Regions from separate parts of the Mitsuokella sp. AF33-22 genome, predicted to be linked through region 2. Evidence: a T-box and tRNA genes for the amino acid it is inferred to sense, from the RefSeq annotation. Region 2 holds a T-box; the other regions hold tRNA genes.

Region 1 (10,410 bases), on a different contig from region 2:
GATGTCATGTATCGTTTCTTGAACGCCTCATTGCTGATATGGAACGGCGATTCAAGTGAGGCCGGCAGAAGATACAGATAATCGGCATCGCTGATCAGCACACACTGCACCTGCCCGACGAAGCGCTCCACGAAATGGCGGACTTCCTCATTCTCCCAGTAAGCGGAAATCTCCGCTTTGCGCACTTGGCCGCTGGCTGCCAGGCGCGCATAGATGTCAAAGGCCAGCATCACATTATCTTCCATCATGGCTTCTCATCTCCATCCACTGTCACGGTGATATCCATATCGCTGATCGTATAGCCGTCAAGCTCCACAAACCCGGGGCGTTCCTGCACCACAAGCGACAGGAGCTCCGGGCAGACCGCCGGGATCCGCGCGTAGACCGAGTCCCTCGCGATGCGCTCAGGATTAAGATGCAAGCAGTGCTGCCGGTGCAGCAGCATCCAAAAGACGTAGAACTGTTTCTCGCTGCACCAGGCGGACCGCTGCTCCTCAAGCATCGCGCAGAACGCCCGCAGGGTCGTCTTCCTGCCGAGACCCAGGAAATCCAGCAAATTGCGCACAATGGCCGCATAATGTTCCTGGACATTCTGAAGTTTCTCACCATGGACCTCCGTATCGTCAATCTCCGGAAACGCTTCCTGTCGGCTCTCCCGCTCCAGCTTCTCGAGGCGCTGCGGCAGGAAGATCGTAAGCGGCGACCAGAGCTCGCAGGCCTGTAGCGGCAGGAAAGGCTCGACGAGACGGCGGGCTGCCGTCAAAGGCAATGGCGAGGCGAACATGCGGCTCGTGATCTCCTGTTCATAATTGAAACTGTCCACGCCTGTGAAATACAGCGCTTCTTCAGCCGCAGCCAGCGCTGATGTACCGAGGTCAATACCGGCCTTCAAGAGCTCGCGATGAAGCGCATGCACATGCGCAAGATGGCGCTCCACGGCCTGGATGTTCGTATAGGCACGCCGCTCGGGGTCGGCCTGTGGATTGCTGCGGATGCGCTCCTTCGTATCGCGCACAAAGGTCTGAAGCTCCGTGAAGGCATCTTCTTCGCTCTTGAGCCGCTGGTTGAAATCAGCCACAATCCTGCGATAATGCTCCAGCGTCTCCTGCGAGACGATGTTGCGATGGATTTCCTGACGGATTCTGTCCATGCGATTGCGCAGCGTTTCGACATCGAGCCGCATCTCCTCGATCTGACGCAGGGCCAGTACAAATTGCCCTTTCTCGAGCTGCTTGCGCAATATGAGCTGGTTGATGGACAGCTGGTACTCGCTGAAATACTCCTTCGTCGCAAAGATCAGCTCGAGTCCCTGTTCATCAAGGACATAATACTGCTCGTTGGCATGGATGTCGGCGCGGTCTGCCTTGAGATAGGAATAACGGGCCCTCACCTCTCTGCCCTGTTCCCAGTCGAAAAAGACCTGTTCATTGCGCCGGCCGGTCTGCGGGCGGAAAACGCCCACGATATCGCGGGCCAGCTGCTCATACGCTTCCTCCCCCTTCTCTACGGGGAAGAGACAGCCCTGCGTCTGCTGCTGCAGAAAAAGCGCAAGGTTCCGGATGCCGGCCTCACGCTTGCCGTCCAGCATTTGCTCAAAGAAAAAGAGCAGTGCCAGAAGGCCCAGCTCCATACCAGAATATGATTGTTCACCTTTCTGCCCGAACTGCCGCCTGCCAAGACGGTACAACGGTTCCATGAGCAGGATGCGTTTCATGCGTTCAGCAAAGTGTTCCGATTCCATTCCGTAATTCCTTTCCACATGTAAGCAAATCCGCTGCCGACAGGGCTTCCTGCGGATAATACCGATGATTCTCTAAGATTTGCCGGAACTTCCGTGTCTCCTCCGGCCGCAGCCAGTGGGAAAAAGCCTGCCAGGCCGTCTCGTCGGGTGTCTGCTGCTCCTTGCCCTGCGGTGCCGGCTGCTGCAAAAACGCGCGGTAAAACGGCGTGGCGAGGCGTACCTCAACGGTAGGGCAAGCCGTTACAGACTGAACGATCTTGAGGCCTTCCCAGTCAAAGTCGCCAAAGTACCAGGCAATGTGATGAGCCTCCGGGCATCCCGTCTGCCGGGGCAGGGCCGCGAGATTGCCCGCGATCTTCCAGCCGGCACCAAAGACCAGAGACGCAAGGCCCAGCTTCGCGAAATGAGGCAGCAGCTTATGATACGGGGCCTTGTTCTCCAGCACCAGATGGTGACAGATGCCGCCCTGCAAAGCAGAGGGATTGACCGCCATCATCAGGGGTTCCCACTCCCGTTTGACGCCAATGTCCTGCCAGCTGAGATGCAGACGATGCAGCAGCGTATCCCCTTCCCTGGTCAGCAGGAATTTCTCGTCGCGGAAGATATCCCAGGAACGCTGCTGGTCGGAAACCGTCAGCGGCCGCCGGACAGCCGTATGCTGCAGCCATTGGCTCAGCTGGATGATGTGCGCAAGATCCTGCTGCCAGCATGTGAGAGGCTGTCCATAATAAAAGGAAAAATCGAGCGATGCGGCCAAGCCGAGCCGTGCGATATCCTGCTGGATGGCATCGGCCGCCGGGCAGAGTCGCCCGCGTGCAAGGCGGCAGCGCCGCGGCAAGCCGCGAAAATCCGCCCCGCGCGCCGCCACCCGCGTCAGGCTGCCATCGCGCAGCAATGCTTCCATAGCCTGATGAAATGTCTCATAATCCATGGCAGCAAAGGCTCGCTGCAAATCATCCAAATCAACGGTCTTGCGCGTCCATGCCCGCAGGAACGCCCGGATTTCCTGTTCTGCATCCATCACCAGCCCTGCCTTTCTCATCATTTCATCTTCATTGTATCACAGAGCAATCATGAGCAAAAGCCACAATTTTCTCTCACATGTCCATGGACCTCTTCCGCCGCCGACGCGGGTCCCATCCCCTTTTTTTGCACCTTTTCCGTGCGCGGGGAAGGCTGATTTATGGATGGGTTGACAAAAGGAAAGATGAATGCTAAAATATATTATGTTAATGACGCATGAGTGATGTCATTTTGCCGGAGTGGCGGAATTGGCAGACGCAGCAGACTCAAAATCTGCCGTTGGCAACAACGTGCCGGTTCAAGTCCGGCCTTCGGCACCACTTGCAACACAAGGCTTCGCGGGTTTCCGCGGAGCTTTTTTTGATGACAAAAATAGCGTTTTGCATCTAACACTGCATCTAACGGGGCATTGAAGAAAATATAAGAAAAGCCAGGCACATCGATTGTCTGGCTTTTTCTACAGATACGAACGCCACAAACAAGATCATTTTGCATATATATGCATAACGAAGCACGAGCCTGCCGCGATGATTACGCCTCGGGCAGCAGCTGCTGAATGCGCTGGTTGACGAGATCGATCCATTCGCCGTGGAAACCGACTTCCATCAGGAGCTCTTCAATCGTCTCGATGCGCGGCTGCTCGAGGAACATCAGCACGCGGCTCTTCTCGAGCTGGCGGTAGATGTAGTAATCCTCGGGCATTGTGCCGGGCTGCGGGAACGCGACGGTGTACTCATGGTACATCTTGTCATTCATGGATTCATAGACGCCCGTCGAGCGCGCCGCATAGGCACGCCAGGTATCCGGCAGCTCTGAGAGCAGCGCGCGGATCTCCGCCTCGAGCGCCGCGATCTTCGTGCGGTAGTCGGCGAGGGTCTGACTGACGGCCTGCGTGTCCTCGAGCATGACAGCACAGATGAAGTCGCGCAGAGCGGCAAAATCCGTCAGCTGGTACTGCAGGAAGTCCTCAGGCTTCTCGACGCCGGCCAGCCAGTCCTTGAGCGACTGCTCCATGGCCGCACGGGCCTTGGCCACGACGAGCTCATCCTCGCCGTGCAGCTGAAGCGAGAGGTTCGCGACGCGCTGGCCGGGCTCCTCTGACTTCAGGATTTCCTGCCCGGCGCAGGCACGGCAGTAGCCGATGGCCTCATTCGTGAAGGGCTTGCCCGCATAGATCTCTCCCATGAACGGGAATTCCTTGCCGAGCTTGTCGTAGATGCGGCGTTCCTCGGCAAGCTTGCCTTTCGAATAATACGTCAGCGGACGCTTCTGATAGACGACGCGCGTCACCTTGCCGCAGCCCGGGCAGTGATATTCCTTGTCGACGAGATTCACAGCGATGTCGCGTTCCGGATTCGGCTTGAAGAACGCGTACGGTACCGTCTCGACGAAGCAGTAGTTGAACACGTTGAGCAGATTATCGGTGATACGGGAAGGTTCATTGGCCATCAAAGACACTCCTAACTTATTACAGGCAATCGCAGGTGATTACAGGCAAACAAAAAGCCCGGAAGGAAAACCTTCCGGGCTGCATTTCATCTTGGAGGCGACACCCAGAATCGAACTGGGGATAAAGGTTTTGCAGACCTCGGCCTTACCACTTGGCTATGTCGCCAAAATAAAATGGAGCGGAAAACGAGGCTCGAACTCGCGACCCCCACCTTGGCAAGGTGGTGCTCTACCACTGAGCTATTTCCGCATGATATAAAATTGGAGGCGACACCCAGAATCGAACTGGGGATAAAGGTTTTGCAGACCTCGGCCTTACCACTTGGCTATGTCGCCAAAATAAAATGGAGCGGAAAACGAGGCTCGAACTCGCGACCCCCACCTTGGCAAGGTGGTGCTCTACCACTGAGCTATTTCCGCATGAATGGCGACCCGAATGGGACTTGAACCCATGACCTCCGCCGTGACAGGGCGGCATTCTAACCAACTAAACTACCGGGCCGTTCTTCTTTTGTGTCGCTCTGTCTCAGCGACATGTATTATTATATGGGCAATCTGCGTTCTTGTCAACACTTATTTTAAAAAAAGTTGCGATTCCGTTGAAAAAGGGATGAAACAAAGAGCAGACACGCTACGTTATATAAAAAGGAGCCCGCCGTACAAAGCATTCGCACGCGGGCCTCCCCTCTATGTTCTTTTCGTTATGCCCCAAGCGGCCGTCAGCGCAGCGCAGCGATCTTCTCGAGTGTCGCGAGGATCAGATCCACCTGCGGCTTGACCGTGGCGAGGACAAGATGCTCGTTCGGGCTGTGGATGTCGCACGTCGTCACGCCGATGGACACCATGTCGAGCTGCGGATTCTTGAGGAAGTGCCAGCCGCATTCGAGGCCGGCGTGGATTGTCTCGACCTTCATGGGCTTGCCGTTCTGCTCCTCAAACGTCTCCGCCACGATCTTCGCGAGGCGACTGTCCTTGTTTTCCTTCCAGCCCGGCGACTGCGTGCCGATGTGGGCCGTGAAGCCCGTGAGCGCGGCAATCGTCTCGGCATACTGGCGGAACTCGTCGAGTTTCTGGTCGATGGCCGAGCGCGGGAAGAACTGGACCTCCACTTCATCCTCGCTCATATTGACGACACCGAGGTTCGCGCTCGTCTCAACGAGGTCCGGGATGACCGAGGACATCGCGTAGACGCCCGTGTGCAGGATCGTCAGCAGGCGCAGCAGGCGCTGCGTGTCGCCGGCCTTGATGACCTGCTCGGGCATCTCGGCCGGTGCGAGGCTGATGTCGATGGTCGGGTCGACATTGCCGTACATCTTCGCAAAGCGCGTGCGGATGTCGCGCAGCACCTCCACCATCTTCTCGCGCGGCAGTTCCGTCGCGATGACAGACCGGGCCGTATTCGGGATGGCGTTGCGCGCCTTGCCGCCCGTGAAGGAGATGAGCTCGATCTCGCCCTCTTTCTGCAGGGCCATCAGTGCCATGGCCAGTGTGCGGATGGCATTGCCGCGGCCGTCGCCGATACGCTCGCCCGAATGGCCGCCGAGCAGGCCCTGGATCTCAATCGTCCAGGCATGCTGGCTCTCGGCCGGCACACGGCGCAGCTCGCGCGTGAAATCGAGGTTGACGCTGCCGGCACTGCCGACGGTCAGCTCGTCATAATTCTCGCTGTCGCAGTTGATGAGGAAGGAAGCATCCTTGAGGTGCTCAGCGCCGAGCTTGATGGCGCCCGTCATGCCCTGCTCCTCGTCCACCGTCACGATGAGACGCAGCGGGCCGTGGTTCTTCGCATGCTTCAGCACGTAGATGCCCTCGGCCACACCGATGCCGTCGTCGGCGCCGAGGCTCGTGCCCTCTGCCGACAAATACTTCTCGTCGCGTACGAGCTTGATGGGATCCTTGAGCGGATCGTACGCATAGCCTTCCTCCGCGACGCAGACCATGTCCATATGGCCCTGCAGGATCGTCAGCGGCGCCTGTTCAAAGCCAGGAGCTGCCGGCTTGTCCGCAATGATGTTGTTGACCTCGTCCTGCGTCACCGTGCAGCCGAGTTCCGTCAAATACGACTTCAGGAAGTCGCTGACAGCCTGTTCATGGCCCGACTTGCGCGGGATGGCCGCAAGCTTCGAGAATTCCTGCAATACCCCTTCGAGTACCTCATTTTCCTGTTTCATCACTATCACCTTTCCTCGTGAAATTCCGCCTGTCTCCACCTGCCGCAGATGCGAGCAAAGCGGGAGGCAGGCAAAAGGAAAAGCCTGCCCCACCTTGGGACAGGCTGAGAACCTTCAACAAATGAGCGGACACCGGGACCTCAGTCCGTGAGGGCTGCCGGCATCGCTTCCGCCACATCGACACCTTCCGGTGCGTAGAGGACAATCTGCTCGGAAATGCGCTTTGCGCAGCCGTTGACCACGTAGCAGGCACCATTGACAAAATCGCAGATGCGGCGCTGCTCCTCGGCAGCGACACTCTCGTAGTTGACAACAGCAGCCTTGCCGGCCTTGAGGTCATCGGCAATCGACGTCACGAGGTCGAAATCCTCAGGCACGTAGATCTTGACGCGCAGTTCGGCGACCTTGGTCGTATGGACCGTGAACTGGCGGCGCGTCGTCGCATGAGACGGCTCGCGGTAGGACGGAGCGGCCGTCGTGCGGCGTTCTTCAGCCGGTGCAACGAAAATGGAGCTGCCACCCGAAACCTTGTACTCTTCTGCCGTTCTCACGGAAGATGCCTGCGCCGCAGCCTTCTGCTGGCCGGCCTTGCGCTGTTCCTGCTGAGACTTCGTCTCGAGGACCTCTTCTTCTTCGACTTCTTCCTCTTCCCATGGCAGAATCATATCCATGAGGCCCGTGAGTTTGCCTTTCACTTTCTCCATACCGCTCATACTCATCTCGTCCTTCCAAGCTGAAATCCAATCATCTCGACGTCTTGCTGATACCGACATACGGTGTAAATTTACATTTAACTATCGACATGATACCACATTTCGTCAAAAAATGCAAAAATCCTGCTGGAATTCACATCCAGCAGGATTTTTTACAAAAAACAAGCAGCGTAACGTCTTACTTGCGTGCGTTCTTGGCTGCGCGGCCGCGGACCGTGCGGTCGAGGATGGCCTTGCGCAGACGGATGTTCTGCGGCGTGACCTCGACGAGCTCATCGCTGTTGATGTACTCGATAGCCTGCTCGAGCGACAGGATGCGCGGCGGCGTGAGGCGAATGGCCTCATCCGAAGCGGACGTGCGCATGTTGGATACGTTCTTCTTCTTGCACGGGTTGATATCGATATCGTTCTCGCGGGAGTTCTCGCCGACGATCATGCCCTCGTAGACCTGCTGGCCCGGGGAGATGAACATCGTGCCGCGATCCTGCAGCGTGTAGATGCCGTAGCCCGTCGTCTCACCCTGCTCGAACGCCACGAGGGAACCGCGCGTACGGCCCGGGATGTCGCCCTTGTACGGAGCATAGCCGTGGAAGACGTGGTTCATGATGCCATTGCCCTTCGTGCTCGTCAGGAGCTCGGAACGGAAACCGATGAGGCCGCGTGCCGGGATCGTGAACTCGAGGCGCATGTAGCCGGCCGTCTCCGTCATGTTCGTGAGCTCAGCCTTGCGCGTGCCGAGGCCTTCCATGACAGCACCCATGTACTCCTGCGGCACTTCAACCGTCAGGTTCTCGATCGGCTCGCAGAGCTGGCCGTTGATCGTCTTGTAGACGACTTCCGGTTTGCCGACCTGCAGCTCGTAGCCCTCGCGGCGCATCTCCTCGATGAGGATGGACAGATGCAGCTCGCCGCGGCCCGAAACCTTGAAGACATCCGGAGAATCCGTCTCCTCGACCTTCATGGCGACGTTCGTCTCGACTTCCTTGAACAGGCGGTCACGCAGATGGCGGCTCGTGACGAACTGGCCCTCGCGACCGGCAAACGGGCTCGTGTTGACGCCGAACGTCATGGAGAGCGTCGGCTCATCGATGCGGATGGCCGGCAGTGCCTCCGGATTCTCAGCGTCAGCGACCGTGTAGCCGATGCTGACATCGCCGAGGCCCGTCAGTGCGACGATCTCGCCCATGCTGGCCGAAGGAACCTCAATGCGCTGCATGCCCTGGTAAACGAAGACCTTGCCGATCTTCGCGCGGATTTCCTGGTCACCGTTAATGAGCACGACGTTCTGGTTCGTGCGGGCCGTGCCGCGGCTGATGCGGCCGACAGCGACGCGGCCGACGAAGGAATCGGACTCGAGCGTCGTGACCATCATCTGCAGCGGGCCTTCCGGATCGCCGTGCGGAGCCGGGATTTCCTTGACGATTGTCTCCATCAGCGGCTCGAGGTTCGTGCTGTCATCATCCATGCTGTACTTCGCGATACCATCGCGGGCCGTCGCATAGATGACCGGGAAGTCCAGCTGATCATCATCAGCATCGAGTTCCATGAAGAGCTCGAGGACTTCGTCATAGACGTCGTCTACGCGCTGGTTCGGCTTATCGATCTTGTTGATGACGACAATCGGCTTGAGCTTCTGCTCGAGTGCCTTGCGCAGGACGTACTTCGTCTGCGGCATCGGGCCCTCAAACGCATCGACGAGCAAGAGGACGCCGTCGACCATGTTGAGGACACGCTCAACCTCGCCGCCGAAATCGGCATGGCCCGGGGTGTCGACGATGTTGATTTTGATGCCATTGTACATGATAGCCGTGTTCTTCGACAGGATCGTGATGCCGCGCTCACGCTCGATATCACCGGAATCCATGACGCGCTCGGCAACCTGCTCGTTGGAGCGGAATACATGGCTCTGCTTCAGCATCGCATCGACCAGCGTCGTCTTGCCATGGTCGACGTGGGCGATAATTGCGATGTTCCTGAGCTTATCATTTGTCATCATACTCATTCTGTGTAATCTGCCTCCTATAAAAGAAAAGGGATACGCACCGTATCCTTACTTACAAACTGAAAATCAAATCAATACTTAACTATTATACATACTTTCGAAGGGTAATGCAATACTTCTTGCCCTATCTTCCTGCACAGCGTTCCACCGGAGCCGCTCCGGCCGCACGCCCCTGAAAAAAAGAATATTTTTCAACAAAACTATAACAAAATTGTTGTATCTCCAATTAATTTTTGGTATGATAGTACACGTGTTACAGTTTTACACACGCGATTCCACGAAGTAAAGGAAGTTGTAAGCCATGAATGTAAGTTTAAACATCTACCAGACACTTGCCGCAGCGACCGCGGTTTATTACGTCGGCGTCCTCCTGCGCCTCAAAGTCCCCTTTCTGCGCAAATACTGCATTCCGGCGCCTGTCGTCGGCGGCATTCTCTTCGCCATCCTCAACGACATCCTCTATGTCAACGGCATCTGGACGTACGAGCAGGATACGATCATGCAGAATGTCTGCATGATGCTTTTCTTCACGAGCATCGGCTATACGGCAAGCATCAGCCTGATCAAGAAGGGCGGCATGCTCGTCGCCAAGATGGCGGTTCTGACAGCTCTCCTCATCGTCTGCCAGAACCTCATCGGCATTTTCTTCTCGCATCTCTTCGGCCTCAATCCGCTGATGGGCCTTGCAACTGGTTCCATTCCAATGGTCGGCGGCCACGGCACCTCGGGCTCCTTCGGTCCCGTGCTCGAGGGCGTCGGACTCGACAATGCGACGACGATTGCCTTTGCCGCTGCAACGTTCGGCCTCGTCGGCGGCAGCCTGCTCGGCGGGCCGACGGGTGAACGCCTCGTGCGCAAGTTCACGTTGGCAAGCTCCGCTAATGAAGAGCGCCTTGACCCCGCCAACAGCACCGAGGAAATCCACAAGCTCGAACAGGCCGCCCGCAAGGAGAAGCAGACCATTGAGGAAGAGAAGCGTGCGGGGCAGAGCATCAACAACCTGCGCTTCATGAATGCACTCGCCCACCTGCTGCTGGCCATGGGCCTCGGCACCGTCGTCAGCCAGCTCTTCGTCAGCGTCGGCCTCGTCTTCCCAGGCTACATCGGCTCCATGCTCGTCGCCGCCATCATCCGCAACGTCGCCGACTACACGCACAGCTACAAGGTCTACCAGCGCGAAAGCGAAGTGCTAGGCAACCTCGGCCTCACGATTTTCCTGTCCTGTGCGCTCATGAGCCTCAAGCTCTGGCAGCTCACCGACCTTGCCATCCCGATGATCGTCATGCTGCTGAGCCAGGTCATCTTCATCGC
Region 2 (10,410 bases):
GCGCCTCAAGAACGTCCTCGAGTCCATCCGCTACGACGTGCTCGATGCCGTGCTCGGCGATGTCGATGATCTCTACGCCGTCGCTCAGCGTGCAGCGGCTGTGGAAGCATTCGTGGCAGGCAAGGATGCGGAGAAGGACATCCAGGCATTCGTGCGCGTGGGCAACCTGGCCAAGAAGGCCGGGCAGACTGTTGTGGATGCGGCGCTCTTCCAGAATGACGAGGAACGCGCACTCTATGCGGCCTATGAGGAAGCTGATAAGGCTGCTGCCGAGAAGCTCCAGGCCGAGGATTACGCCGGCGCCCTTGAAGCCTTCACGCAGCTTTCGCAGCCCATCGATGCCTTTTTCGATGGCGTCATGGTCATGGACAAGGATGAGAACATCCGCGACAACCGTCTGGGCCTGCTGAAGAGCATCGACGCGCTCGTGAAGCGTGTGGCTGATTTCAGCAAGATCGTCACGGCCTGATGCCTCTGACTCGATGCCGGACCAGGCAATGACAGGAAAAGGACCTGATATCCGATGAAACCGGATACCAGGCCCTTTCTTTTTCCTGTGTTATCAAGTGGTGTGTTTTGTCTTTAGGAAGCTTTGTTCTTCTCGAGATCGTATTCCAGATGTGTGCAGGCCTTTTCCTGATCGCCGTCGACCATGAGCACATGTCCATCAAACAGGACCAGGCGGTCGTCCCAGCGATACTGCACGGCATCGCTGCTGATGGAGAGCCCCGGCCGCTTCATGGAACAGCGCTGGCCAAACAGGAAGGCGCGGCTGTCGTCAAGGCTGGCATAGATGGCCTCGCCGCTGAAGATGATCTCGTTTTCAACCAGGCGTGCATTGCCCTGCATCCAGATGGTGCGCAGATTGCTCGTCAGCTGTGCTTCATTGGCCAGCAGCATGCGGCTGCCGAGATCGATGCGCACGTTGCCGTGGCAGACGTAACGGCCCGTCTGTTCATCATAGCTCACCTGGTCGGCTGATACAGCTTCCGGCTGGCTGCGGCCCGGAGCCTGCAGAGTCTGCGCGGCCCCCAGGCGCGTGCCGGTGTGCAGGGCAATCAGCAAGACCAGGCAGAAGAGCAGGCATATTTTTCCTTTTCCCACGGGAATCACCTCATAATCGTCCAATTCTACACTTCTATTTTACTCCAGTCGTGATTATTTTGCAAAATAGGGGGCAAGCGATACGAAATAGGGGCAGGAAATCGGGCAGTCTTTCTCGTAATATAATAGATAGCGGGAACTTGAAGAGACATGTCTCTGTGGTTCCTGTATACGCAACATGGTTAAGACAAAAAGCTGATTGGCAGGAGGTGGGATGTGCCTTGAATATCCGAGAACGGACGGAAGAGCTGGAATACCAGCTGCTGGCACCGCAGGCGGCGAAAAGCAGGGCGGCGAAGCGCAAGCTGCCGATGGAGGAATGTGAGTTCCGCACGAAGTTCCAGCGTGACCGCGACCGCATCCTGCATTCCAAGTCATTCCGGCGCCTCAAGCGGAAGACACAGGTCTACATCGTGGCCGGCGATCACTATCGCACGCGCATGACACACAGCCTTGAAGTGGCGCAGATCTCGAGAACCATTGCCAGAGGGCTGCGGCTCAATGAGGATCTGACGGAAGCCATCGCGCTCGGGCACGATGTCGGCCATACGCCCTTCGGCCATGCCGGTGAAGCCGTCATGAACGAACTGACGGGGCATTTCGCGCACAACGAGCAGAGCCTGCGCGTCGTGGAATTCCTCGAAAAGGGAGGCCGTGGACTCAACCTGACGTATGAGGTCAAGGACGGCATCGTCAATCACACGGGGCCGCATCTTCCCAAGACACTCGAAGGGCGCATCGTGCGCACGGCTGACCGCATCGCGTATCTCTGCCACGATTACGACGACAGCCTGCGCGCGGGACTGCTCAAGGACGGTGATCTGCCGCAGGAGGTCTACGACTGCTTTGGGCCGGATACTTCGCATATGATCACGAGCATGGTCGGAGACATGATTGAGAATTCCCGGGAATTGAAGGATGTCCGGCCCTCCCGCAGGGTGCAGGAAGTCATGGATCATTTCCGCAGCTTTATGTTCGAGCATATCTATCTCTCGCCGGCGCTGGCTGATGAGCGGCGTCAGGCAGGCTTTGTGCTGCGGGCGCTCTACGCGTATTTCCTCGACCATTTCGAGGTACTGCCGGAAGAATTCCGGCAGCGGGAGAAACGGTGGAGCCGCAGCCAGATCGTAACGGATTATGTGGCGGGGCTGACAGACAGCTATGCCGTCCAGCGATTCAATGAAATCTTCGTGCCGCCGGTGGGCCGCGTGCTGAAGGCGGGCTCCTGAGACTGGCCGGGGATGAACCGTTTGCGCGATTGGTTGAAAACTTTCTTGCCGTCAGGCAGGTTTTTGGACAATCGTAGCGAATATACTACAAGTGCCAGAAGAATCGGCACAGGATGCATGCCAATAGAATGGAAGGATACAGCAAGGTGGATCGTATGCGCAATGAGGAGATGGACGATTTCGTCGAACGGGTCAATGCCCAGACGGATATCCTGAGCGTCGTACAGGGATATGTTCCCATGAAACGCAAGGGCAACCGCTACTGGGGCTGCTGCCCGTTCCATCAGGAAAATACGCCATCGTTCTCCGTCGTACCCGACAAGGGCTTCTTTTACTGCTTTGGCTGTCATGCGGGCGGCAACGCCTTCAAATTCCTTTCGATGATCGAGAACGTATCGTACTTTGAAGCCATCAAGCTCCAGGCGGAAAAGCTGGGGATTCCCCTGCCGGAGCGTCACAAGAGTCCGCAGGAATTGGCCCGTGAACAGGAGCGGAAGGATTTGCGCAAGGTCAATGAGCTCGCGCGGGATTTCTTCCACAATTGCCTGACGATGACGCGGCTCGGGGAACCGGGATTGGCATATTTCAAGAAACGTGGCATCCGTCCTGAGACGATTGAGGAATTTCAACTCGGTTTTGCACCACTTGCCTGGGATAAGTTGTCCACGGCTTTCTTGAAGCGTGGAATCAAGCAGGAATTTTTATTGGCAAGCGGCCTCGCGGCTGAGCGTCGTAACGGCAACGGCCTTTATGACAGATTCCGAGGCCGCGTCATCATCCCGATTGCGGATGAACGCGGGCGAGTGGTTGGATTTGGCGGCCGGGTTCTCGATGACTCGACCCCGAAATACTTGAATACGCCGGAAACCGTGCTCTTCAACAAGCGGCGCATCCTGTTCGGACTGGACCGCGCTCACCGCGCCATCCAGCGCGAAGGATACGCCATTGTCGTGGAGGGCTACATGGATGCAATCTCTGTTTTTGACGCTGGCGTCGAAAACGTTGTCGCCTCTTTGGGAACGGCCTTTACGCCGGAACACAGCAAACTGCTCCTGCGCTATGCGCCGGTGATCTGCTTTTGCTACGACAGCGATGAGGCCGGCCAGAATGCGACGATACGGGCCCTGTCGATTGTCCGCGATACAGGAGCGGAGGTCCGGGTCATCGTCGTGCCGGATGGCAAGGATCCGGATGAGTACATACGGAAGCACGGCGCAGAGGCCTTTCGCGCCCTCGTGCAAAAGGCCATGCCGCTCGTGGATTACCGCCTGCACTACGTGCTCTCCCACACGCGATACGATACGCTGGCCGGGAAGGTACAGGCCCTGCAGGCCATGATGCCCGTGCTCGCGGGCATCCGCAAGCCGACTGAGCGCAGCGAATACGAAAAAAAGCTCGCACAGGCCCTGATGCTCGATGAGGGCGTGGTGCAGGCCGAACTGGCCCGCTATCGGCCGGAGGTCCTGCCGAAGGAGACGAAGGCCCCTGTGCGTCAGGCTGTCGTGCAGCAGGACGATGCCCTGCGCCGGGCCGGACGCATCGTCATCCGCATGGCCTGGCAGGATCCTGCCGTCCTCGCTCATGTGGAGACGATCTTAACGCTCGAGAAGCTGGCAGATCCCGTGCAGCGCGAGATTCTGCTGCTCTTGAAGCAGGGCCTTTCAGAAGGCCGTCCCGTGGATGAGGCCATGACGGCCGGCTTGAGCGATGAAGCGTCCGCAGAGCTTTCCCGAGCCCTCGTCGAGAATCTCGGGGGACGGGAGGAAACCCAGGCTTATGAGGACTCGCTCAAGGTACTCAAGAAAGCGGAGCTCAACGCATTGTATATGGAACACAGCCGCAGGGCCAATGAATACCTGCAGGCTGGCAATAAGGCGTATCTGGATGAATTGAATGAGGTAAATAAGATTAAACATGAAATGGATGAATGGTGAACTGTTGACGATTGTATGGATGGGACGTCTGGAAAGGGGGCAGTCGAATGGCTGAAAAGAAGACCGCAAAGGCTGCTGGCAAGAGCCGCAGCTCTGAGATCATAGAGAGCCTGTTATCGAAGGGAAAGAAGAATGGTGGCACGCTGACATATGGAGAGTTGGTGGATGCCCTGCAGACGCAGGATCTGTCGCCGGATGAGATTGACGCCATGTACGATATGTTCAGCAAGCGTGGCATCGAGATCGTGGATGATTCCAACAGCGATTCTCATGATGACGATGTGGACATGGATGTGGACAAAGCTGACGAAGATGTGGAAATCGACCTCAGCGTACCGGAAGGTGTCAGCATCGATGATCCTGTGCGCATGTACCTCAAGGAAATCGGCCGCGTCCCCCTGCTGACGGCAGAAGAAGAGGTCGCACTGGCTAAACGCATGGAGGCCGGTGACGAAGAGGCCCAGAAGCGCCTGGCGGAAGCCAACCTGCGCCTGGTCGTCAGCATCGCCAAACGCTATGTCGGCCGCGGCATGCTCTTCCTGGATCTCATTCAGGAAGGCAACCTGGGCCTCATCAAGGCCGTGGAGAAATTTGATTACAACAAGGGCTATAAATTCAGTACGTATGCGACCTGGTGGATCCGTCAGGCCATCACGCGCGCCATCGCGGACCAGGCCCGTACCATCCGCATCCCGGTACACATGGTCGAGACGATCAACAAGCTCATCCGCGTGTCGCGCCAGCTCCTGCAGCAGCTCGGACGTGAACCGACCCCGGAGGAAATCGCCAAGGAAATGGAGATCAGCGTCGAGCGCGTGCGCGAGATCATGAAGATCGCACAGGAACCGGTGTCGCTCGAGACGCCAATCGGCGAGGAAGAGGATTCGCATCTCGGCGATTTCATCGAAGACCAGGATGCAACGGCACCTGCCGATGCGGCTTCATTCATGCTGCTCAAGGAACAGCTCGAGGATGTTCTCGATACGCTGACGCCGCGTGAGGAAAAGGTTCTGCGCCTGCGCTTCGGACTCGACGACGGCCGTGCCCGCACGCTCGAAGAGGTCGGCCAGAATTTCGGTGTCACGCGCGAGCGCATCCGCCAGATTGAGGCCAAGGCCCTGCGCAAGCTGCGCCATCCGAGCCGCAGTCGCAAGCTCAAGGATTTCCTGGACTGAGTCAGGCTTTGAGATTCGTGCATAAAAATAACCTGTTTCATGTTTGGCATGGAACAGGTTATTTTTTGTATCAACTAAAAAAATTTTTTGCGTTTCTGACACAGGAAAGCGGGAGACCGGCGCTGGATGTTCTGGCCATGACGTATATTTGCCAGATGGAACAGGACAATTTTTTTGTCGGCAGGTATTGACATATCCCTGTACACACCCTATAATAATATCTGTTGTTGATATTCCTCGATAGCTCAGCCGGTAGAGCACCTGACTGTTAATCAGGCTGTCGCAGGTTCGAATCCTGCTCGAGGAGCCATACGCATTGTAAGGGTGTAACAGTTGTTACACCCTTTTTGTTATGTTATGATAGTGTCATAGTCTGAAAAGGGGGACTTCCTCATGCATCTTGATGATCGACTGCAAGCGTTGGCCGACTTTGTTCCGGAGGGCAGCCGCGTGGCAGATATCGGCACCGATCACGGGTACCTGTCCATCGCGCTCGTCCAGGCGGGAAAAGCGGATTTTGTCGTGGCCAGCGACAAGAATGCCGGCCCCTTCGAGGCTGCGAACCGCACGGTCCGGGAAGCCGGGCTCATGGACAAGATCTCCGTGCGCCTCGGCGACGGACTCGCCACCGTGAAGCCAGGTGAGGTGGATACGATCTGCATCGCCGGCATGGGCGGCGTGCTCATGACGGACATCCTGAACGCATCACAGGATGTCGTCGCGAAGCTTACGACACTGATTCTGCAGCCTCAGAGCGCAGCAGCCGAACTGCGCCGCTGGCTCTATCACAGCCACTGGCATATCGTCGACGAGTCGTTGGCCATCGCGGATGGCCGCATCTATGAGATCATCAAGGCCGAACGCGGCAAGCGCAAGATGCCGGAGGAGATCCTGCTGGAGATCGGACCCGTGCTCTGGGAAAAGAAGCCGCCGCTTCTGCGCCATCACATCGAATCGCTGCTCTTCCAGCAGCGGCGCGTGGCCATCGGCATGGAAAAGAGTAAGCGGGCCCTGTCCTCCAAGAAGTATCAGAAAGTAAAAGATCGCATCAAAGAGTTGGAGGCGCGTTTATCGTGGTAAAATGTCAAGTCATACTCGATGCCATCGAGCGCATCGCACCCAGGCATCTGGCGGAGGAATGGGACAATCCCGGTCTTTTGGTCGGCAGCCCGGCCCAGGAGGTAGGCAGAGTCCTCGTGGCGCTCGATGTCAGTGATGAAGTCGTTCATCAGGCCATCGAGCAGGGCGCGGAACTCATCGTTGCCCATCATCCGCTCATCTTTCATCCGCTCAAGAAGCTGCGCACGGATCTGCCGCTCGGCCATCGCCTGTCTGTCCTGCTGAAGCATGATATCGCCGTCGTGGCGGCGCATACGAATCTCGACATCGCACAGGGCGGCGTCAACGATGTGCTGGCAAACGCCATCGGCCTTTCAAAGCTTTCGAGCTTCATCATCACGGAGCAGCATGAAGATGGCGCGGCCGAGAGCCTCGGGCGCATCGGCTTCCTGCCAGCGCCCATGACCATCCGCGACTTTGCGGCAAAGGTGCGCGAGGCACTGCCGACACAGCACGTGCGTTTCGTGGATGCCGGCGCACACCCCGTGCGCAGGGTCGCGCTCTGCAGCGGTGCCGGTGCCGAATTCATCGGCAAGGCGGCCATGATGGGAGCCGACGTTTACGTGACGGGCGATGTCAAGTATCACGACGCTCAGCAGGCGGCGGAACTCGGCATGCACCTCATCGATGCCGGCCATTTCGGCACGGAATTCCCCGTGGTCAGAGCACTGGCGGCGCGTCTGCGCCAGGAACTCGAACAGGCACCGGGTGAGGTCCGGGTCCTTGAGGACCAGTCTTCCCGTGACTTCTTTGAATTAGCCTGACGATTATGCGTCGGAGAAAGCAGGGGAATATCGTATGGTCAAGAATACTTTGCGGAAACACACGGCACGTTATGCTCAGATCACGATTGGCTGCACGCTTGTCTGCCTGGGCTTCAACTTGTTTTTGATACCGGCCCATCTGATGACGGGCGGTCTAAGTGGTATTGCACTCATTGTTTACTATCTGGCGGGGCTGCCCGTCGGCATGCAGAACATCGTCTACAATCTGCCAATCCTGTACCTGGCCTATCACGTATTCGGCAAGCTCTATGCCGCCGATACGATCTTTGGCACGGTCGTGCTTTCCATCATCCTCGATGCGACGCACTTCATGGTCGATTGGAACGTCTGTGCCGACCCGATGCTCAATTCGATTTTCGGCGGCGTCCTTGCCGGTGCGGGCTTTGGCATGGTCTTCCGCTCGAACGCCAATACGGGCGGACTTGACGTCATCGCCGCCATCACGAAAAAATATTATTCGATCGATGTCGGTACGGTCGTCTTTCTGCTGAACTTCCTCATCATCATCGGATCCATGGTCCTGTTCGGCATCGAAGTGGCCCTGTTCAGCCTCGTGTCGATTTATGTGACGGCTGAACTCACGAACCGCGTGGCCGCCGGTCTCAACCGCGAGAAATCCATTGTCATCGTCTCGCCGCAGGCCAAGACCATCTGTGCGGACATCATGGAGAATGTGCATCGCGGCGCAACGTTCATCGACGGCCGCGGCGGCTTCGCCGAGGAGCCGAAGAACATCCTCTTCGTCGTCGTGAGCCTCACGCAGGTCAGCCGCGTCAAGACGATTGTCGATCACCATGACCCGCAGGCCTTCATGATTGTCTCGGATACCTCCGAGGTATCAGGCAAGGGCTTCACGCTCGAATGCGAGAGCTACGAGGATGCACGGCGCAAATGGAGGCAGACGCACGAAAAGCAGCTGGCCTTCCAGACGGGGAGAGGCCGTGATGCGGGAAACAGTTGACGGCAGGCGCGTTCCCCGCTATAATAAATCATATGTAAACACGTAAAATCCTTGGATGCAGAGCAGTAGGCGCGGAACGCCCAAAGAGAACCGGCGGCAGGTGTGAGCCGGTGACACGAAACGCTGAACTCGCTGCGGAGGAGCAGCTGGGAAACCCTTTTGGAAGGAAACGGCTGACGCCTGCCACGTTACGGCACCGAGAGGATGCTTCGGCATCAAGCAGGGTGGTACCGCGAATCATCGTCCCTGGCTGTCTGAAAAGACGGCCGGGGACTTTTTGTTTTTAGGAGGAAATCAGCATGGAAAGATATTCGCCGCAGGACATCGAGTCGAAATGGCAGCAGAAATGGGAAGCGGAAGAGGTCTACAAGACGGAAGCCGACCCCAACCGCCCGAAGTATTACGCACTTGAGATGTTCCCGTATCCGTCGGGCAATCTGCACATGGGCCATGTGCGCAACTACGCCATCGGCGATGTCATGGCGCGCTACAAGACGATGGAGGGCTTCAACGTCCTGCACCCGATGGGCTTCGACTCCTTCGGCATGCCGGCTGAGAATGCCGCCATCAAGCACGGCGTCAAGCCGGCCGACTGGACGTACAGCAACATCGAGAACATGGAGAAGCAGCAGAAGAAGCTTGGTCTTTCCTATGACTGGGACCGCGAGGTCAAGACGTGCGATCCGTCGTACTACAAGTGGACGCAGTGGCTGTTTGAGCTCTTTTACAAGCGCGGCCTCGCCTACAAGAAAAAGGCATCGGTCAACTGGTGCGACACCTGCGGCACGGTCCTTGCCAACGAGCAGGTTATCGACGGCAAATGCTGGCGCTGCGACCATGAGGTTCACAAGAAGGATCTCTCGCAGTGGTTCCTCAAGATCACGGATTATGCCGATGTGCTCTTAAAGGACCTCGACAAGCTCAAGGGCTGGCCGGAGCGCGTCAAGACGATGCAGGACAACTGGATCGGCCGCAGCGAAGGCCTCGAGTTCAACCTTGAGGCACCGGAGCTCGGCACCTCGATTGCCGCCTACACGACGCGCCCGGATACGGTCTACGGCATCACGTTCCTCGCGCTCGCTGCTGAGCATCCGCTCGTCGACAAGATCTGCGAGAACAATCCGAAGGCCGAGGAGATCCAGGCCTTTGTCAAGCGCACGCGCAATCAGAGTGAGATTGAGCGCACGTCGAGCGAGTCCGAGAAGGAAGGCATTTTCACGGGTGCTTACTGCATCAACCCGTTCAACGGCAAGAAGGTGCAGATCTGGGTCACGAACTACGTCCTTGCCGACTACGGCACGGGCGCCGTCATCGGCGTGCCGTCCGAGGATTCGCGTGACTGGATGTTCGCGACGAAGTACGACATCCCGAAAATCATCACGCTGCAGCCGCGTGACCACGAGCTCAAGCTCGAGGAGATGACAGAAGCCTACACGGACAAGGACGGCGTGCTCGTCAATTCCGCGGAATTCACGGGGCTCGATATCAAGGCTGCGATGAAGGGCATCATGGACAAGGCCGAGAAGGAAGGCTTCGGCAAGCGCCGCGTCAACTTCCGCCTGCGTGATTGGCTCATCTCGCGCCAGCGTTACTGGGGCGCACCGATCCCGGTCATCAACTGCCCGCACTGCGGCGAAGTCCTCGTGCCGGAAAAAGACCTGCCGGTCATGCTGCCGGAGGACGTTTCGTTTGAGCAGGGCTCGCTCTCGCCGCTCGCGTCGAGTGAGAGCTTCGTCCACTGCAAGTGCCCGAAGTGCGGCGCCGATGCGACGCGTGAGACGGATACGATGGATACGTTCATCTGCTCTTCGTGGTACTATCTGCGCTATACGGATCCGCACAACGACAAGGAGCCGTTCGCCAAGGACAAGGTCAACTACTGGGCACCTGTCGACCAGTACATCGGCGGCATCGAGCACGCCATCCTGCATCTCCTGTACTCGCGCTTCTTCACGAAGGTGCTGCACGATGCCGGCCTCGTCGACTTCGATGAACCGTTCACGAACCTCCTGACGCAGGGCATGGTCCTCAAGGACGGCTCGAAGATGTCGAAGTCCAAGGGCAATGTTGTCTCGCCGGAGGAAATCATCGCGAAGTACGGCG
Region 3 (10,410 bases), on a different contig from region 2:
CGATGAAATCCCGGATCTCGCCGAGCACCTCATACGGCGGCCTGCCCGTGCGCGCGAGGATACTCGGATTCGTCGTCACACCATCGAGCGGGAATATCCCGTATGCCTCTTTGATTTCTGCCATATCGGCACAATCCAGCAACAACTTCATGAAAATCTTCCTCTTTTCCGACAGTATTCCAAAACAGTTCTTACCAGGCGGCGGCAAGATCCGCTGCCATCTGCTGCCAGCCCTCAACACAGGCGGCGCTGCCCTGGCAGGCATCCGGCCGTCCGCCGCCGCGTCCCTTGAAGCGGTCGTTGACTTCCTTGAGCTTCTGCTGACAGTTCACATCATCTGACGCGGCAGACAGGATGTAATTGATGCGCGCGCCGTTCCGGTAGAAGACGGCCACCACGGCATGCTCCCGTTCGAGTGCTTTCCTGGCAAGGGCCTTGGCCTGTGACGGCGTCAGATCCTCGCGGATAAAGACGAGTTTGCGATGGCCCGCCTGATCAAATACCGGCTTGGCGTCCATCTCGCGCAGCTCGTAGTCGAGCAGCCGGTCCGTAAGGGCTGTGACCTGCACGCCGAGCGCCTTCTTTTCTTCCTCGAGGCGCTCGACACCCGCAGCGATCTCTTCTTCCTTGACCGAGAGACGGTTGGAAACGTCCTGTGCCGCCCGCATCCAGACATCCATCTTCTGCAGGGCCTCGCGGCCACAGAGGAAACTGATGCGCGAACCGCCCTTATGGCGCTCCACCTTGAGGACCTTGACGAGCCCCACCATGCCGGTCGTCGGCGGATGCGTACCGCAGCAGGTGCAGGAATCGTTGCCCTCGACGGAAACGATGCGCAGGATTCCCTTGAGCTTGTCGTTGAATTTGCGCAGCGGCCGCTTGGCCGCATGTTCTGCAGGCACGAGCTCCACATGGATGGGCCGGTCTTCCTCGATGGCCCGATTCGTCATGGCTTCAGCTGCCATGGCCTCCTCATAATCCACCTCGCGGCTGATATCGATGGAAACCATGTCAGGGTGCATGTGGAAGCCCACATTATCCGCCCCGTAGAGCTTCCAGAACGCATAGGACAGCATGTGTTCCCCGCAGTGCTGCTGCATGTGATCAAAGCGTTCCTGCCAATTGAGCTGACAGGTCACGAGCGTGCCTGCAGCAAGCGGCTGCTTCGTCTCATGATAAATGATGCCGTCCCGTTCCGAAGCATGCAGGACCTCGATGGCATCCCTGCCGTTCCTGAGCACGCCGCGGTCGCTGAGCTGTCCGCCGCCCTCCGGGAAAAAGACCGTCTGATCCAAGACAATCCGGTAGCCGTCTTTGGCTGGCTCACAAGCCTGCACCGTTGCCTCACAGGACTGCAGCATGACATTCTCTTCAAATAATTTTTTGGTCTTCAAACTGCAACACTCCTTTTCTACAGGTATTCAACAGGCGGGCCGATTTTCCTGCCGGCAGCACCGGATACAGCGTCTTTGCGCGATGCTCAGAATTTCACGAAACGCTCCATGTCCTCCTGCTTGCCGAGGACCAGGATGGAATCCTCCGCCCGCAGCATCGTCTGAGGCGTGATCTCCACCGTCAGGCTGCCCCCAACCTTGATGCCGAGCACATTGACATGGTAATTGCGGCGGATATCGAGCTCCCCGATGGTGTGTCCCGCCCAAACGACCGGCATCGAGATCTCGTAGACCGCATAGCCGGGACTAAGCTCGAAGTAATCGAGCAAGTGGTTGGAGCCGTAGCGGATGGCCGTCCAGAGAGCCAGCTGCTTCTCCGGATAGACGACCTCATCGGCACCGTTGCGGCGCAGGAAGCGCTCATGGATGCTGCTTGACGCGCGGGCTACGATATAGCGCGCACCGAGCTCCCGCAACTGCAGTGTCGTCTCCAGAGAACTCTGGAAATCGTCGCCGATCGCCACGATGCACGTATCAAAATTGCTGACGCCGAGCGACTCAAGGAAATGCCTGTCGGTCGTGTCGGCAATCAGGGCATTGTTCGTATAAGCCAGCACCTGATTGACGAGGTCCTCGTTCTTGTCGATGGCCAAAATCTCGTGATGCATGGCATGCAGCTTGCGGGCCACGTGGCGGCCATAGCGGCCAAGCCCGATCAGTAATATGGATTTCATTTTTACACCTCACTGCCATCGTCAGCCGATGGTAATCTTGCCCTCGGGCAGGCGGCGCCGCGCCGCGCTCTTCCTGCTATGCAGGGCGTAAATCATGGTCAGGGCGCCGACGCGTCCGAAATACATCAGGAACATCAGGAGCCCCTGAGACAGCGGCGACAATTTCTCCGTCAGGCCGATGGAAAGGCCGACCGTGCCGATGGCCGATGACGTTTCCAGCATACAGTCGATCATGGCCGCATGGTCAAAGACACTGATGAAGATGCTGATGCCCATGAACAGGAACAAGTACATCATGAAGATGGCCAGCGCGTGCTGCAGCGCCTCCATCGGCATGCGTCTCGACAGGCATTCGACATCGCGCTTCATCTTCAGGGCCGAAATCATGGCCATGAGGAGCGTGAAGGCCGTCGTGACCTTGATGCCGCCTGCGGTCGACCCCGGGGCGCCGCCCGTCAGCATCAGGAGCACCATCAGGCAGCGCCCGGCCTCGCTCAGATCCTCGATGTTCATCGTATTGAAGCCGGCCGTGCGCGTCGTGACGGATTGAAACAGCGCCTGCCAGAACCGCGTGAAGGCATCCGTGCCCGCCAGCTCCTGCGTGAAGAAGAAGAGAGCCGGCAGGAAAATGAGCACAGCCGTCATGATCATGATGATGCGCGTCTGGAACGTCCAGCGACTGACGTGATGGCGGTGCGTGATGACATCGGCCCAGGTCAGGAAGCCCAGGCCGCCGGCCACGATGAGCCCCATGATCGTCAGATTGACCAGAGGATCAGCGGCATAGGCCATCAGGGAACCGCCGCCGCGGCTCCCCAGAAGATCAAAGCCCGCGTTGCAGAAGGCCGAGATGGCGTGAAAGAACGCCATCCAGATACCGTGCTGCCAGCCGTAATCGCGGACAAAGACCGGCGCGAGCAGGCAGGCTCCGAGAAACTCCACCCCAATCGTGAATTTGAGGATGAAGCGCAGGAGCCGGACGATGCCGCCGAGCTGCTGCGCGGAGAGCGCCTCCTGCATCGTATGGCGCTGCATGAGTCCCACGCGCTGCCCCGAGGCCATCGTGACGGCCACGGCCATGGTCACGACGCCAAGGCCGCCAATCTGTATGAGGATGAGGATGACGAGCTGGCCGAAGAACGACCAGTAGGAAGCCGTATCCTCCACGGTCAGTCCCGTCACGCACGAAGCCGAAACGGCAGTGAAGGAGGCCGACAGGAAGCTAGCACCGCGCCCGTCGCTCGTCGCCAGCGGCGTCATGAGCAGCATGGTGCCCATGGCAATGAGCAGCAGGAAGCTCAGCACGATGAGCTGGAAGGACGAGAGCCGACGCAGGCCGTGCAAGATATTCATGGTAATGGAAATCCTTTCATAATAAAAACGGGGCTGCCCCACCGAGTTTCCTCCGTGTGACAACCCCGAACTTTGCTCTGGTGCGGATGAAGGGGCTTGAACCCATACGCCTTGCGGCACTGGATCCTAAATCCAGCGCGTCTGCCAATTCCGCCACATCCGCATAGGGACATTATAATATAACCGTCTTGCCACTGTCAACCGCACGCCAGGAACAGGAAACAGGCATCAAAGCCACGTCAGCACGCCCTCGAAGACGCCCACGAGCCAGGAACCGAGCGAGAATCCCGGCTCCACCGGATTGGCGATGAGGTCGACGCTGCCGACCGGCTGCCCGTCGTATGACAGGATGAGTTTGCCGACGGCTTCGCCGGGCTCGATGGGCGCGGCAATGACCTTCGGCAGGTCATACGAAATCGTATAATGCTCGGCAGATTCTCCCGGCAGCAGCGGATAATAGATATCCCCCGCCGGAACCACCTTGGTCCGCGAATGAACGCCGCCCTTAACCCAGACGTGACGCTTGCATGCAGAGGCCGTCGGCCCGGCAGCCATGGTCGTCTCAGCAAAGCCGTAATCCAGGATGCGCCGCATATCCTTGAAGCGGTCCTCTTCGCTCGCCGCATGCATGACCACGGCGATGAGCCTGACATCGCCGCGTTCCGCCGAAGCGGCCAGGCAGCCGCCGGCCGCCTTCGTCCAGCCCGTCTTGATGCCCGTGATGCCCTCATAGCGGCCCAGGAGCTCATTCGTGTTCTCCACAAGCAGCTGCTTGCCCGCAGGCTCTTCCCAGCGGATCGTGCGCTGCTGCTGGCGCACGATATCGCGGAACACGGGATTCCGCATGGCATACTGTGCCAGCCGTGCCATATCGTGAGGCGTCGAATAGTGGTCTTCATCCGTCAGCCCGTTCGGATTCGCGAAATGCGTGCCGGTCATGCCGAGCTCCGCCGCTTTTTCATTCATGCGCGCGACAAAGTCGGGGACGCTGCCGTCCGCTGCTTCCGCAATGGCCACCGCCGCCCCGTTGTCCGATGCCATCATCATGCCGCGCAGGATTTCCTCAAAGCGCATCGTATCGCCCGCTGCGATTTGCAGCGGCGTATCCTCGGTCTGCGCCGCGAGCGGCGAAATCTTCACGAGACTGTCGGGCGTCAGACTGTTCATCCCCAGAAGGCAGGTCATCATCTTCGTCATGCTGGCCGGATAATGGCGCTCCTCACCATGCTTCGACCAGAGCACGCGGCCCGTCTGCGCATCGATGAGAATGGCCGCATCCGCCGTAACCTCAGGCTCTTCCGCCTGCGCCAGAGATGCCGGCAGCAGCAGGAACAACAGAAAAAAGACGAGCAGGCCGGCCCGCCTGACACAGCCTGCCCTATCACATAATCGAGGCATATCATACCCTCCCAGAAGTCGTTTTTTTCTTCACAAGAAAAACCTTCCCCAGCCGAGGAAGGTTTTCTGCGGATGATTCTATTATAACACGTCACGGCGTCCTGTCTATGCCTTTGGCATAGCCAGGCGCAGCGCATCGCCGATGGTTTCCGCCCCATAGAGCGAAATCCCTTCAATCGTATCCTTGAGCTGGCGGTAATTCTTCATAGGCAGGACGACGTGCTGGAAGCCCAGGCGTTTGGCTTCATGGATGCGCAGGTCCGCCTGACTGACAGCCCGGACTTCGCCGGAGAGCCCGACCTCGCCGAAGACGATGGTCTTGGGCCGCAGCAGCCGGTTGGCAAAGCTCGAAGCCATGGCCACGCAGAGGCCGAGATCAGCCGCCGGCTCATCGATGCGGATGCCGCCGGCCACCTTGACGTAAACATCGCAGGCGCCGATTGAAAGATGGACGCGCTTCTCGAGCACGGCCAGCAGAAGCTGGATCCTCTTGACGTCGACGGAATCCGCCGTGCGGCGCGGCGGCACATACGGCGTGGGCGCCACGAGGGCCTGCAGCTCCACGAGCAGCGGCCGTGTGCCCTCGACGGTCGGCACGATGACCGTGCCGGAGTCCTGCTCGCGATCCGACAAAAAGAGTTTCGAGGCATCGGGTACATCGACAAGCCCCACATCGCGCATCTCGAACAGACCGAGCTCATTCGTGCTGCCAAAGCGGTTCTTGACCGCGCGCAGCACGCGGTATTCCGCATTGCGCTCCCCCTCGAAGTAGAGCACCGTATCGACGATATGCTCGAGGACGCGCGGTCCCGCAAGCGTGCCGTCCTTCGTGACATGACCGATGATGAAGGCCGCGATGCCATTCGTCTTGGCAATGCGCAATAAATCGACGGAGCATTCGCGCACCTGGGAGACGGAGCCCGGCGCACTCTGCACATCAGGCTTGAATATGGTCTGGATGGAATCGATGACCAGAAGCTCCGGCTTTTCGGCAAGGATGTGCTGCTCGATCGTCTCGAGATTCGTCTCGCTGACGACGAGCAGGGAATCCGCCAGCGCGTGCAGGCGGTCGGCCCGCATGCGCACCTGCCGCGTGCTCTCCTCACCGGTCACGTAAAGCACCTTGCGGCCGGCTCGCGCCACCTCGGCACAGACGCGCAGCGTCAGGCTCGATTTGCCGACGCCGGGATCGCCGACGATGAGCACCATGGAGCCCGGAATGACGCCGCCGCCGAGCACGCGGTCAAGTTCGCCCGAGCCCGTCGCAAAGCGCGGCAGATCCTCGATGCGAACCTCGGCAATCGGCTGCGGCTTGCGCGCATCGGAGAGCCCGAGGCGCAGACCTCCCGACGCCGGCTCCGGCGTCACTGTCTCCTCGACCATGGTATTCCAGGCACCACAGCCCGGACAGCGGCCGAGCCACTTCGGCGTATCGTACCCGCATTCCTGACAGACATAGACGGTCTTCTTTTTCTTGGGCAATCGCGACACCTCACTTTTCTCTTGTCAGCAGCTTCCGCACGAGGCGGATGGTCCAGCGGCCGAGCCAGACAACCGCCCAGATGATATTCTGGCAGAAGTTCCAGAACCTTGCCCCATATCCTTCCGGCAGCAGCTTATTCCTTGGCATGGACGCCTCCTGCTGGCTGAGCCGCTTTTTCGTCCGTTTCACCCCTGTCCTCCTTGCGCGCAAACGTCAGCTCATCGCCGCTCTTGCGCACGAGGATGGTATCGCCGGAACGGAACTCGCGTGCGAGCAGCCGCTCGGCAATGCGGTCTTCGACAAGCTTCTGGATGGCCCGCTTCAGGGGACGGGCACCGTATTTGAAATCCGTGCCCTGTTCCACGAGCTTGTTCTTGGCCGCCGGACTGATGTCGAGGCGGATATCGCGTTCCTGCAGGCGCTTGCGGACATCCCGCAGCAGAATATCCACGATGCGCTCGAGCTCGGCGCGGCCGAGCGGATGGAAGACGATGAGCTCATCGATGCGGTTGAGGAATTCCGGTTTGAACACGTGGCGGATGGACTGCAGCACGCGTTTTCTCCCGGCTTCTTCCCCGTTGTCCCCATCGTCGCCGCCTACGGCAAAGCCCAGTGAACCGCCCGTGCGGCGCAGGAGATCGGCTCCCGCGTTGCTCGTCATGATGATGACCGTATTGCGGAAATCCACGGTCCTGCCCTTGCCATCCGTCAGGCGGCCATCGTCGAGGACCTGCAGCAGGATGTTGAAGACATCGGGATGCGCCTTCTCGATCTCGTCGAGCAGAATGATGGAATACGGCTTGCGGCGCACGGCATCCGTGAGCTGACCGCCTTCCTCATAGCCCACGTAGCCTGGAGGCGCACCGACCATGCGGGAAACCGCATACTTTTCCATGTACTCGGACATATCGAAGCGAATGATGGCATCTTCCGTGCCGAACAAGGCTTCCGACAGTGCCTTGGCAAGCTCCGTCTTGCCGACGCCCGTCGGTCCGAGGAACAGGAACGAGCCGATGGGACGCTTCGGGTCTTTGAGCCCCGCCCGCGCGCGGCGCACCGCCTTGGATACGGCTTCCACCGCTTCCTGCTGGCCGACGACGCGGCGTGCAAGGATCTTCTCCATATGCAGCAGGCGGTCGGATTCCTTGGCCGCGATCTGCCTGACGGGCACGCCCGTCCACTGCGCCACGACATCGGCAATATCGTCAGCGCGCACAACGATGCGGCTCGTGCCGCGCTTCTCGAGCTTGCGCTTGGCTTCATCAAGCTCCTCCTTCACGAGCTGTGCCTTGTCGCGGATCTTTGCCGCGCGCTCGTAATCCTGCGCGGCAATGGCTGCCTCTTTATCACTCTGCAGCTTGTCGAGTCTGGCCCGCAACTCTTTCAGGTGATCCGGCTGGGCCACCTGCTTCATGCGAACCTTGGAAGCGGCTTCATCCATGAGGTCGATGGCCTTATCCGGCAGGAAACGGTCCGTGATGTACCGCTGCGAAAGGCGCACGGCCGCATCAATGGCCTCGTCTTCGATATGCGCGCGGTGGAAATCCTCATACTTGGGGCGCAGCCCGTACAGGATCTTCTTGGCATCTTCCTCATCAGGCTCCTCGACCATGATGGTCTGGAACCTTCTGGAAAGGGCTGCATCCTTTTCCAGATGCTTCTTGTATTCGTCAAGCGTCGTCGCACCGATGATCTGAATCTCGCCGCGCGAGAGCGCCGGCTTCAGGATATTGGCCGCATCGAGTGCGCCCTCCGCCGCACCGGCGCCGATGAGCGTGTGCATCTCATCGATGAACAGGATGATGCTGCCATCCTTGCGGATCTCGTCGATGAGCCCCTTGAGACGTTCCTCGAACTCGCCGCGGTACTTGGCACCGGCTACGAGCGAAGCCATCGAGAGCGAGATGACCTTCTTGTCGCGCAGCATGTACGGGACGGTGCCTTCCACGATGCGCTGGGCCAGCCCCTCGGCAATGGCCGTCTTGCCGACGCCCGGCTCGCCGATGAGGATGGGATTGTTCTTCGTGCGGCGCGAAAGAATCTGGACGACGCGCTGGATTTCCTTGTCGCGGCCGATGACGGGGTCCATATGGCCCTCCTTGGCCACATCGTTGAGGTTGCGGCCGAAACGCTCCACCATCATCGGCTGATGCGTGCGGCCGCGCGCCTCACCGCGGCCAGCTGAGGCCTCGCCGTCGCCTTCAGGATGCGGGCTGTCGATGCGCGCCAGCACCTCATCCTGCAGGGCGTCGAAATCCACGCCCAGGCTGATGAGGAGTTCCGTCGCCGCTCCCTCCGTTTCCTCGAGCAGGGCCAGCAGGATGTGTTCCGTGCCGATGTAATTATGGCGAAGGCTCTGCGCCTCCTCGACGGCCCCTTCCATGACGCGCTTGGCCCGCGGCGTATAGTAGGGATTGTCCGACGGATAATCCGTCTCGCCGGACACCATTGCCTCGACCTTCTGCATGACGGTGTCGAAGTTCAGTCCGACTGCTGACAGCGCCTCATAGGCCACGCTGCCCTCCTCATGCAGGAGGCCCAGCAGGATATGCTCCGTGCCGATGTAGTCCTGTTCGAGATTGCGCGACACGTACTGCGCGAATTCGATGGCCTTGATGGCACGGCTGGTAAAATGATTGCGATAATTCATTTTGGAGCCTCCTGGCCGCGGGCATGTGCCAGAAGTGCCTGGCGCACATGATTGGCCCGCAGCCTGTCTATTTCATGTTTGGATAAATTCTCATTCTCTGCAACATTCTGCAGGTAGCTCGTGCGGCTGCTGATGAGGATCTCGGCGAAGCAATCGGCCGCGACCTCGTTGATGAGCTTGAGATCGATGCCAAGGCGCACCTTCGATAAGAGTTCCAAGACCTCCTGTTCCGACAGCAGGCGCGCGTAGCGCAGCGTGCCATAGGCACGCCATACCTCATCTTCGAGGCGTTCCTTCATGTAGAGGGCCAGGGCCTTGCGCGCCTGGCGTTCATGGGAAACGATCTCCATGACAGCCGTCTTGAGGTTCTCGATGATCTCATTCTCCGAGAAGCCCAGCGTCAGCTGATTGGAAATCTGGAACAGATTGCCGAAACGTTCTTTCTCGTCACCATACACGCTGCGGATGGCCAGGCCAAGCTGCGGCGAGATGTTGACGATACTCTCGATATTGTGCGTGAAGACGAGTCCCGGCAGATGCAGCAGCACTGACGCGCGCAGACCCGTGCCGAGGTTCGTCGGGCACGAGGTCAAATAGCCCATCTTCTCATCAAAGGCAATATCGAGCTTGTCTTCAATCATATCATCGATATGCGAGGCCTTGGCAAACGGCGTATCGAGGTCGAGCCCCGGCGCCATGCACTGGATGCGCAGGTGATCCTCCTCATTGATCATGATGCTCGTGCGGCAGTCTTCGGTGATGAACGCCACGCGATGCTGCGGATTCTGGATGAAGTTGTTGCTGATGAGCTGCTTCTCCACGAGCACATCGCGCTGCAGCGGACTCAGGCGCTCCATGTCGAGCAAATCAAAATCCTGCTGCAGATCCGCGGCAATGCCCGGCAGGATTTTCTCGACCTGCAGGCGCACCTCGGCGAGCTGGTTGAAATCCGCCCGGTTCGGGAACGGCACCTGACGGAAGTTGCGGGCCAGGCGGATCCGGCTTGCGAGCACGACATCGCTCTCCCTGCCCTCAGCGGCCAGCCAGGAAAGGCTGCTGTCGCGCAAAAGCGTATTAACGGACATCGGCACGGCCCCCTTCCTTCTCCTCCAGCTCCTTCTCGAGCAGCCGCACGCGGTCGCGCAGCTCTGCGGCTTTCTCATACTCTTCCTGCGCGACGCACTCCTTGAGCGCCCGGCGCAGCGTCTCGATCTCATGTTTCTTCTCGAGGCGGCCGCCGCTGCGGTGCGGGATCTTGCCGCTGTGCGTGCTTGAACCGTGGATGCGGCGCAGCAGCGGCTCCAGCTGACGGCGGAACGTACTGTAACAGACGCTGCAGCCGATCTTGCCCGTCTGCTGGAAATCACGGTAACTCATGCCGCAGTTCGGGCAGACCAG

What was found. A T-box is a leader RNA that pairs with one kind of tRNA and senses whether it is charged. The one in region 2 lies ahead of leuS (leucine--tRNA ligase), so its partner is inferred to be a tRNA-Leu.
Region 1: it encodes a tRNA-Leu, which carries the amino acid that the T-box ahead of leuS (leucine--tRNA ligase) is inferred to sense. The anticodon was not compared.
Region 3: it encodes a tRNA-Leu, which carries the amino acid that the T-box ahead of leuS (leucine--tRNA ligase) is inferred to sense. The anticodon was not compared.

Annotation. Positions count from the first base shown of each region.
Region 1 covers NZ_QRQA01000003.1:136,373-146,782, forward strand. Annotated here, with positions in the region: gene DWZ54_RS02815 (DUF6063 family protein) at 1-248, opposite strand, end outside; gene DWZ54_RS02820 (replicative DNA helicase) at 245-1,741, opposite strand; gene DWZ54_RS02825 (DUF2399 domain-containing protein) at 1,719-2,762, opposite strand; tRNA gene DWZ54_RS02830 (tRNA-Leu) at 2,998-3,084, shown strand; gene DWZ54_RS02835 (hypothetical protein) at 3,296-4,213, opposite strand; tRNA gene DWZ54_RS02840 (tRNA-Cys) at 4,306-4,379, opposite strand; tRNA gene DWZ54_RS02845 (tRNA-Gly) at 4,389-4,463, opposite strand; tRNA gene DWZ54_RS02850 (tRNA-Cys) at 4,476-4,549, opposite strand; tRNA gene DWZ54_RS02855 (tRNA-Gly) at 4,559-4,633, opposite strand; tRNA gene DWZ54_RS02860 (tRNA-Asp) at 4,639-4,715, opposite strand; gene pepD (beta-Ala-His dipeptidase) at 4,933-6,384, opposite strand; gene DWZ54_RS02870 (cell division protein SepF) at 6,525-7,088, opposite strand; gene typA (translational GTPase TypA) at 7,276-9,093, opposite strand; gene gltS (sodium/glutamate symporter) at 9,401-10,410, shown strand, end outside.
Region 2 covers NZ_QRQA01000005.1:16,356-26,765, reverse strand. Annotated here, with positions in the region: gene glyS (glycine--tRNA ligase subunit beta) at 1-469, shown strand, start outside; gene DWZ54_RS04100 (LptA/OstA family protein) at 583-1,104, opposite strand; gene DWZ54_RS04095 (deoxyguanosinetriphosphate triphosphohydrolase) at 1,326-2,333, shown strand; gene dnaG (DNA primase) at 2,489-4,267, shown strand; gene rpoD (RNA polymerase sigma factor RpoD) at 4,315-5,442, shown strand; tRNA gene DWZ54_RS04080 (tRNA-Asn) at 5,677-5,752, shown strand; gene DWZ54_RS04075 (class I SAM-dependent methyltransferase) at 5,836-6,522, shown strand; gene DWZ54_RS04070 (Nif3-like dinuclear metal center hexameric protein) at 6,516-7,325, shown strand; gene DWZ54_RS04065 (YitT family protein) at 7,360-8,307, shown strand; T-box leader at 8,351-8,558, shown strand; gene leuS (leucine--tRNA ligase) at 8,607-10,410, shown strand, end outside.
Region 3 covers NZ_QRQA01000010.1:93,010-103,419, reverse strand. Annotated here, with positions in the region: gene DWZ54_RS07865 (transaldolase family protein) at 1-151, opposite strand, end outside; gene DWZ54_RS07860 (alanyl-tRNA editing protein) at 192-1,394, opposite strand; gene DWZ54_RS07855 (TrkA family potassium uptake protein) at 1,481-2,128, opposite strand; gene DWZ54_RS07850 (TrkH family potassium uptake protein) at 2,150-3,481, opposite strand; tRNA gene DWZ54_RS07845 (tRNA-Leu) at 3,560-3,644, opposite strand; gene DWZ54_RS07840 (D-alanyl-D-alanine carboxypeptidase family protein) at 3,710-4,879, opposite strand; gene radA (DNA repair protein RadA) at 4,985-6,361, opposite strand; gene DWZ54_RS11860 (hypothetical protein) at 6,372-6,509, opposite strand; gene DWZ54_RS07830 (ATP-dependent Clp protease ATP-binding subunit) at 6,496-9,012, opposite strand; gene DWZ54_RS07825 (protein arginine kinase) at 9,009-10,097, opposite strand; gene DWZ54_RS07820 (UvrB/UvrC motif-containing protein) at 10,087-10,410, opposite strand, start outside.